One region of the Pseudomonas sp. PVC-3-1 genome, then DNA from elsewhere that is predicted to be linked to it. Evidence: riboswitches for the same ligand, from Rfam matches in the RefSeq annotation. Region 1 holds a riboswitch; the other holds the start of a gene.
What was found. A riboswitch is a leader RNA that binds a small molecule or an ion and turns the genes downstream of it on or off. The one in region 1 is predicted to bind cobalamin.

Region 1 (4,205 bases):
CGGCAGGGTTTGTGGCTCGCTCCAGGCGTAATCGCGTTGCAGGTGACGGTTGGCGAGGCAGGCGAAGAATTGCCGGGCGTTGTCCATGCCGCCCTGGCGCAGGTACTGCCAGAGGCGCTCTGCGTCGTGCGACGCAACGCTGCACAGCGCGGCCAGTTCGGGGTCGGGTTTGTCGTCGCCGGGTACCGCGATCAGCGTGACGCCGCGCTCGGCCAGCGCCACCAACTGCTCCATGCCGTAGCGCCAGTAACCGACACCACCGTGCACGGAAATCAGGATGACCTTGGCATGTTGCAGCACCTCGTCGACGTAGAGGTCCACCGAGGCGTGGTTCTGCAACTGCATGGGGTTGGCCAGGCGCAGGCTCGGGTAATCCTCCGGCAGTTCGCGGGCGGCCTCGGCGAGCAGCGCCAGGTGCGAGTCGCCGCTGCAAAGAATCACCAGGTCGGCGGGCGTCTGGGCCAGGTCGGCGATGCCGTCGTCGGGGACGAAGCCGCCGGGTTGGGTGCGCAGCAGGTGCATGGGTTTGCTCGATGGTGGCTCTTCGTAGGAGCGAGCTTGCTCGCGAACATTGCCCCGCTGCGAGGTTGGTTCGCGAGCAAGCTCGCTCCTACACGATCAGGAGAGGGCGGTACGCAGCTCGTTGGCGATGGCGGCCTGGTCCAGTTCCTGGCCGATCACCACCAGGCGCGTGCCGCGGGTTTCATCGCTGCGCCAGGCGCGGTCGAAGTGCTTGTCAAAGCGCTTGCCGACACCTTGCACCAGCAGGCGCATGGGTTTGCCGGGGATGGCGACGAAGCCCTTGATGCGCAGCACGGCGTGGCGCTCGACCAGCGCGTTCAGGGCATCCAGCAGGGCGCGCTCTTCCACTTCCGGGAGGTCGACATGGAAGGAGTCGAACTCGTCGTGGTCATGATCTTCATGGCCCTCGTGGTCGTGATGCGTCGGGCGGCTGTCGATGTGCAGCTCGGCTTCGGCATTCAGACCCAGCAGCACGGAGAGCGGCAGCTGGCCGGAATTGGCTTCGACGATCTTCACCGCCGGCGGCAGTTCTTCCGCGACTTCGGCGCGTACGCGGGCCAGCGCGTCGGCGTCGAGCAGGTCGGCCTTGTTCAGTACCACCAGGTCGGCGCTGGCGAGCTGGTCTTCGAAGAGTTCGTGCAGCGGCGATTCGTGATCCAGGTTCGGGTCCTGCTTGCGCTGCTCGTCCACCTGCTCGGGGTGGGCGGCGAAGGTGCCGGCGGCCACGGCCGGGCTGTCGACCACGGTGATCACCGCATCCACGGTGCAGGCGTTGCGGATTTCCGGCCATTGGAAGGCCTGCACCAGCGGCTTGGGCAGGGCCAGGCCGGAAGTTTCGATGAGTATCTGGTCGAGGTCGCCGCGGCGCGCCACCAGCTCGCGCATCACCGGGAAGAATTCTTCCTGCACGGTGCAGCACAGGCAGCCGTTGGCCAGTTCGAAGACGCGGCCGACCGCTTCTTCTTCGCTGCAGCCAATGGAGCACTGCTTGAGGATTTCGCCGTCGATGCCCAGCTCGCCGAATTCGTTGACGATCACCGCGATGCGGCGGCCTTCGGCATTGTCGAGCATGTGGCGGAGCAGGGTGGTCTTACCGGCACCGAGGAAGCCGGTGACGATGGTGACGGGGAGTTTGGCCAGGGTTTTCATGCGCGCCTCGCAAGCGGAAGTTGGAAGGCGGATGAAGGGCGCGCGCGCGGGTTCGCCGCGCAACGAAGGTCGCCACCGGATCACCCCGCCCGGTTGTCTGTTGATAACGAACCGGTTCCGGATCTCGCGAGCTAGAGCCAGGCTAGGCGGAGGATCGCCGGGGATGCAGAGTTGACTGTAGTCAATGAGCAGTCCACGGCGATCCTCCAACGCAGCATGGCCGACGCGCAGCAGATCGAAAACCGGTGACGAGGCAGGTCTCCTGGCTCACAGCCCTTGGTTATCTCTTCGCCTTCCCGCCCGAATCGGCAGTGGCGCATGAAGAGACAGGCTGTTCACAGTTGCGGGGGCAGCCGTGGCGCATCCGAAGATTTCCACGTTCCCTCTTAGCTCCGGCCAGCGCCGGAGAACCTCGAAGGGAGGAAGGCTACGCAGCGTAGACGGGGCGGTCAATCGCCGGGGATCGGTTGACGCCTGCCGGCTGCCGTGGTCAGCTAGCGCGGTTTCAGGTGTCTCGCGCCGCGCGCGAGGTGAAACGGGAAGCCGGTGCGTCCGCAAGGACCAGTCCGGCGCTGCCCCCGCAACGGTAGGCGATCGTAGGGTCATCAGTAGTCACTGTGCGCACGCATGGGAAGACTGACCCGCTTGGCCACGAGCCAACGTCGCAAGCCCGGAGACCGGCCTGGAGCTTTCGTTTTTTGGCAAACCCGCGGTGGGCGGGCGCAGGCCGTGGCGCGTCCTTCCGGCGCGTTCGAATGCGTTCAACCTCTGCGTTCTCTTACTTTGATCTTCAGAGGGAACGTTCATGTCCAGCAGCACCCTGACGCACGCGTCGAGCACTTCCATCCCCCTTTCCAAGCGCATCAGCCTGGCCGTTGGCGCCAGCCTGCTGGGCGCGCTGCTGGTGTATTTCGCCGGCTTCTCGCATCTGGAAGCGGTGCACAACGCCGCGCACGACACCCGCCACAGCGCTGGTTTCCCCTGCCACTGATGTGCACCGCCTGCGCGTAAGCGCAGCGAATTCGAGGCACTCCCGGTCGCGCGTTCGCAGCGTTCGAGGCCTCGTCTCGCCTGGAGAATTGCAATGATCAAACGTATCGCCCAGACCGCCGGTTTCGCCGGTCTGATCGCGGCGCTGGTACTCACCGTGGTCCAGTTGCTGTGGGTATCCCCGCTGATCCTCAAGGCGGAAACCTATGAGAAATCCGAGCCGGCCGCCGCGCTGGTCGAGGAGCACGCTCATGAGCATGCCGAGGGTGCTGCCGCTGGCCACCACCATGACGCGCAAGCCTGGGAACCGGAAGACGGCTGGCAGCGCATCCTCTCCACCACCGGCGGCAACCTGGTGGTCGCGGTGGGCTTCGCCCTGATGCTGGCCGGCCTGTTCACCCTGCGCGAGCCGGGCAAGACCTCCGAAGGCCTGCTCTGGGGCCTGGCCGGTTTCGCCGTGTTCACCCTGGCTCCATCTCTGGGCCTGCCGCCGGAAGTCCCCGGCACCGCCGCCGCCGACCTGAACCTGCGGCAGACCTGGTGGATCGGCACGGCCGCCGCCACCGCCGCCGGCCTCGCGCTGCTGGTGTTCGGCCGCAACTGGGCACTGAAGATCGTCGGTGCCGCACTGCTGGTGGTACCGCATGTGATCGGCGCGCCGCAGCCGGAAGTGCATTCCAGCCTCGCGCCGGAAAGCCTCGCCCATGAGTTCATCGTCGCCTCGCTGGTCACCAACGCGGTGTTCTGGGCAGCCCTGGGCCTGGTCGCGGCCTGGCTGTTCCGTCGCTTCGCGCCGTCGGCCTGATCCACGCGTTATGCTCGACCCCCGCAGCCGGCTCGGCCGCCTGCGGGGTTTTGTTTTCTGGAGATAGAGAATGACGCTGGTTGCCGGCCTGGGTTGCCGCCGTGGCTGCTCGCTCGATGAACTGCGCGAGTTGCTGCGCGAAACGCTGGCGGAAGTCGGACTCGACGAGTCGAACCTCACCGCGCTGGCCAGCGCCACGCTGAAGGCCGACGAAGACGGGCTTGTCGCGCTGGCCACCGCGCTCGACCTGCCGCTGGCACTGTTCACGCCGCAACAGCTCGCGACATGCGAGAAGCGCCTGGGCGAGCCCTCCGAAACCGTGCGCGCCGCCACCGGGAGCGCCAGCGTAGCCGAGGCGGCGGCATTGCTACAGGCCGAGGCGCAAAGCGGTGCGCCGGCACGCCTGCTGGTGGGCAAACGGCGCAGCGATCAAGCCACCTGCGCGCTGGCTTTCATCCCCGTCGAACTCATACAGGAGCAGCCATGACGGTCCATTTCATCGGTGCCGGCCCCGGCGACCCTGAACTCATCACGGTCAAGGGCCAGCGGCTGATCCGTTCCTGTCCGGTGATCCTCTACGCAGGCTCGCTGGTACCGCCGGCGGTGCTGGAAGGGCACAGCGCCGAACGCGTGGTGAATACCGCCGAACTGCACCTGGACGAGATCGTCGCACTGCTGGCCCAGGCCCATGGCGAAGGCAAGGATGTTGCCCGAGTGCACTCCGGCGACCCGTCGCTGT
Region 2 (4,205 bases), 1.6 Mb from region 1:
GGCGCGCCAGGTGCCGCCGACGCCGAAGGCGCCGAACTGCCGGTCCAGGTCCAGGCTCAGGGTGCGGCGCGCGCGGTAAGGCAGAGTGTGGCCGCTGTCGCGGTCGCGCGGGTCGATCAGACTCAGGCCGAGCGCGGCCTGCCAGCCCAGCACCTCGCGGGCGACGCTGGCTTCGAAGCCATCGATGCGCGCCTTGTTGATGTTCTCCGGCTGGTTGCTGGTGCTGTCCCAGGCGATCAGGTCGTCGATCTCGGTGCGGTACAGCGAGGCTTCCAGGTGCGTGCCTTCGATGTCCCCGCGCCATTGCAGTTCGTAGGTTTTCGAGGTCTCGGCCTTCAGGTCCGGGTTGCTCGCGCCGGGGTAGTAGAGGTCGCTGAAGGTCGGCGCGCGGAAGCCTTCGCCGTAGCTGGCAATCCAGGTCTGGCTTTCGCCCACCGGCAGGCTGAAGGCGGCGTTCCAGCTGTTCTGGCTGCCGTAGGCCTGGTTGTTGTCGTGGCGGATGCCCAGTTCGGTGCCGAAGCTGTCGCCCTTGAAGCTGTGCTGGGCAAAGAAGGCGCGGTTGCTGCGCTGGTCCTCTGCAAAGGCGGTGGTGCCATCGACCTTGTCTTCGTACCAGTCGGCGCCCAGGGCCAACTGGTTGGCTTCGTCCAGTTGCAGGCGGTTGATCCAGCTCGCCGAGTGGCGGGTGGTTTCCAGCGTGCCGTTGTTCCAGCTGTCGGCGGCGCCCACAGCCTTGTTGCGGTCGTAGCTGCGGCCCAGCTCCAGGCGGCTGTTCCACATCTTGGTGATCTGGCCGTCGAGGTAGGCGCTGTAGCTGCTGACGCGGAATTCGTCCTGCGGCGTACCGGGCTCGAAGTTGTAGGCGTCGTCGTATTCGTTCTTGCCGCGCTGGTCGTTGAGGTTCAGCCCGGCCTTCCAGTCATCGCTGAAGCGATGGTCCAGGTTCAGGTGCACGGCCTTGTTGCGCTGGGCGTCGTGGTCGTTGTCGGCGCCGACGTTGTCGCTGGTGCGGTCCCAGCCCTGGCTCTCGTCGAGGCTGCCACCGAGGTTGTAGCGGGTCTGCTCGTTGCCGCCGGAGAGGCTCAGGCTGCGCTCGAAGGTGCCGTGGCTGCCGGCGGCCAGGCGCACTTCCGGGTGCAGGCCGGCTTCGCCGCGGCGGGTGAAGATCTGGATGACCCCGCCGATGGCGTCGGCGCCATACAGCGCCGAGCGCGGGCCGCGGGTCACTTCGACGCGCTCGATGCTGTCGATGCTCAGGTAGTCCAGGCGGGCGATGCCGCTGCTGGCCGAGGCGACGCGCTGGCCGTCCACCAGCACCAGGGTCTGCGCGGTGCTGGTACCGCGCACGGAGTAGGACACCACGCCGCCGGAGCTGCCCATCTGTACGCCAGGCACGCGGGCGAGCAGGGCGGGCACGCTGCGCACCTGCAGGCGTTCGATGTCGGCGCGGGTGAACACGCTGTTGGCCGAGGTGGCTTCGGCGCGCGGCTGGGCCTGGCGGGCGGAGGTGATCACCTGGTCGGAGAGCGTGTAGATGTCGCCAGCGGCGAAGGCCATGCCGGGCAGCAGGCTGGTGGCCAGGGCGAGTCGGGTCAGTTTCATGGAACGTCCTCAAAAGCGGTCGGATGACTTTCGAGGAGGGCGTGGCAAGGGCGGCAGGCCGCACTTGACGGTGCGGCCCTCCGCAACACCTGTCGGGGCGTGTCGAGGGCGGTCTCCGGGCTGCCGACGTCACATCGCCGCCTTCCCACAAGAGCAGTGGCCATGGCGATGCTGCGAGTCGAACCGGCCCTGATCTGCTGCGCGTCGGCATAACTGCGTTGAAAGCAGAAGCGGAAGGCTCATTTGCTGTAGCAAACTCCGCTTCCACTTCTGCTTTCGCCTTGTTCTGCTCTAGCTCGCGAGATCAGGATCCGGTTCGGGAACGTGTCGGTTACCGTTGCGGGGGCAGCGCAGGTCTTTCACCTGCTTCCCGTTACCTCGAACGAAAACCGGCGCACCTTAGAGGGTGCGCCGGTGACTGGCAATACTCAGTGCGAGGGATGCGCTCAGCGGTTGCCGAGCGCTTCCAGCCGTGCCTTCACCGAGGCTTCGATGCCGGCGGCGTCCAGCCCGCACTCCGCGAGCATCTGTGCCGGTTTGGCGTGCTCGACATAGTAGTCCGGCAGGCCCAGGTGCAGGATTGGCTGCTGGAGGTTCTCGCGGGCGAGGAATTCGCTGACGGCGGCGCCGGCGCCACCCATCACCGAGTTTTCCTCGACGGTCACCAGCAGCTCGTGGCTGGCGGCCAGCTGGCGTACCAGCTCTTCGTCCAGCGGCTTGACGAAGCGCATGTCGGCGACGGTTGCGTCGAACTGCTCGGCCACTTTCAGCGCTTCGGCCAGTTGCACGCCGAACACCAGGAAGGCGACCTTGCCAGCCTTGCCTTCACGGCGCACCACGCCCTTGCCGATTTCCACCGGGGCCAGTTCGGCTTCGATGCTGGCGTTCGGGCCGGTACCGCGCGGGTAGCGCACCGCCGCCGGGCCTTCGAAGTGATGGCCGGTGGTGAGCAGCTTGCGCAATTCGTTCTCGTCGCTGGGGGTCATCACCAGCATGCCGGGGATGCAGCGCAGGTAGGAGAGGTCGAAGCTGCCGGCGTGGGTCGGGCCGTCTTCGCCGACCAGACCGGCGCGGTCGATGGCGAACAGCACATCGAGGTTCTGCACCGCGACGTCGTGGATCAGTTGGTCGTAGCCGCGCTGCAGGAAGGTGGAGTAGATCGCCACCACCGGTTTGGCGCCATCGCAGGCCATGCCGGCCGCCAGGGTCACGGCGTGCTGCTCGGCGATGGCGACGTCGAAGTAGCGGTCCGGGAACCTGTCGGCGAAGGCGACCAGGTCGGAGCCTTCCTTCATTGCCGGGGTGATGCCGACCAGGCGCGGGTCTTGCGCGGCCATGTCGCATAGCCACTGGCCAAATACGCTGGAGTACTTCGGCCCGCCGGTCTTCTTCGGCACGGCGTGGGCGGGGGCGCCTTCGGGTTCGAGCTTGGTGATGGCGTGGTAGCCGATCGGGTCGATCTCGGCCGGGCCGAAGCCCTTGCCCTTCTTGGTCACCACGTGGAGGAACTGCGGGCCCTTGAGGTCACGCATGTTGCGCAGGGTGGCGATCAGGGTGGGCAGGTCGTGGCCGTCGATGGGGCCGATGTAGTTCCAGCCCAGCTCCTCGAACAGGGTGCCGGGGACCAGCATGCCCTTGGCGTATTCCTCGGTGCGGCGGGCGATCTCCCAGGCGCCGGGCAGGCGCGAGAGCACCTTCTTGCTGCCTTCGCGCATGCTGCTGTAGGTGCGGCTGGAGAGGATCTTGGCCAGGTAGTTGGACAGGCCGCCGACGTTGTTGGAGATCGACATGTCGTTGTCGTTGAGGATCACCAGCATGTCGGCCTTTACTTCCGACGCGTGGTTGAGCGCCTCGAAGGCCATGCCGGCGGTCAGCGCGCCGTCTCCGATCACTGCCACCGACTTGCGACTGGAGCCCTGCATGCGCGCGGCGATGGCCATGCCGAGGGCCGCGCTGATGGAGGTGCTGGAGTGGCCGACGCCGAAGGTGTCGTACTCGCTCTCCGAGCGGCGCGGGAAGGCGGCCAGGCCGTCCTTCTGGCGCAGGCTGCCCATGCGTTCGCGGCGGCCGGTGAGGATCTTGTGCGGGTAGGCCTGGTGGCCGACGTCCCACACCAGACGGTCGTCCGGGGTGTCGAAGACGTAGTGCAGGGCCACCGTCAGTTCGATGACGCCCAGGCCTGCGCCGAAGTGGCCGCCGGTCTGGCCGACGCTGTACAGCAGGTACTGGCGCAGTTCGTCAGCGAGGGTCAGCAGCTCCGTCTCGCCCAGCCGACGCAGCTCGACCGGCGTGCTGGCGCGGTCGAGCAGGGGCGTGGCAGGGCGCGCGCGGGGAATCTCGTGAAACGTCGTGGGCATCAGGCTGATCGTTATGAGAAGGCAAAGATGCGGAAGTTTACCCGAAGCTCAGGATTGGCCCAAGCAACGTGGGGCCAATCCTTCGGACGACCGGATAGTCGGAAATGGTGCGGCAGGCTGTGCCGAAATCGTCGTCGCTGCCGACGATTGCACGCAAGCGGGCCTTGGCGCGAGCATCCACTGTAGACACGATCACCGACCGGCGGCGGATTGCCGCAGTCTTTTGTAGCAACCGAGGAGGATGGC

Region 2: another riboswitch for cobalamin. It lies ahead of AC2T4A_RS08590 (TonB-dependent receptor domain-containing protein); the one in region 1 lies ahead of cobW (cobalamin biosynthesis protein CobW).

The regions. Positions count from the first base shown of each region.
Region 1 is NZ_CM172023.1:255,527-259,731, reverse strand. Features, by position in the region: gene cobN (cobaltochelatase subunit CobN) at 1-522, opposite strand, end outside; gene cobW (cobalamin biosynthesis protein CobW) at 619-1,671, opposite strand; cobalamin riboswitch at 1,907-2,101, opposite strand; cobalamin riboswitch at 2,162-2,371, shown strand; gene AC2T4A_RS01265 (CbtB domain-containing protein) at 2,477-2,662, shown strand; gene AC2T4A_RS01260 (CbtA family protein) at 2,756-3,466, shown strand; gene AC2T4A_RS01255 (cobalamin biosynthesis protein) at 3,537-3,953, shown strand; gene cobM (precorrin-4 C(11)-methyltransferase) at 3,950-4,205, shown strand, end outside.
Region 2 is NZ_CM172023.1:1,858,615-1,862,819, forward strand. Features, by position in the region: gene AC2T4A_RS08590 (TonB-dependent receptor domain-containing protein) at 1-1,602, opposite strand, end outside; cobalamin riboswitch at 1,693-2,011, opposite strand; gene dxs (1-deoxy-D-xylulose-5-phosphate synthase) at 2,049-3,959, opposite strand.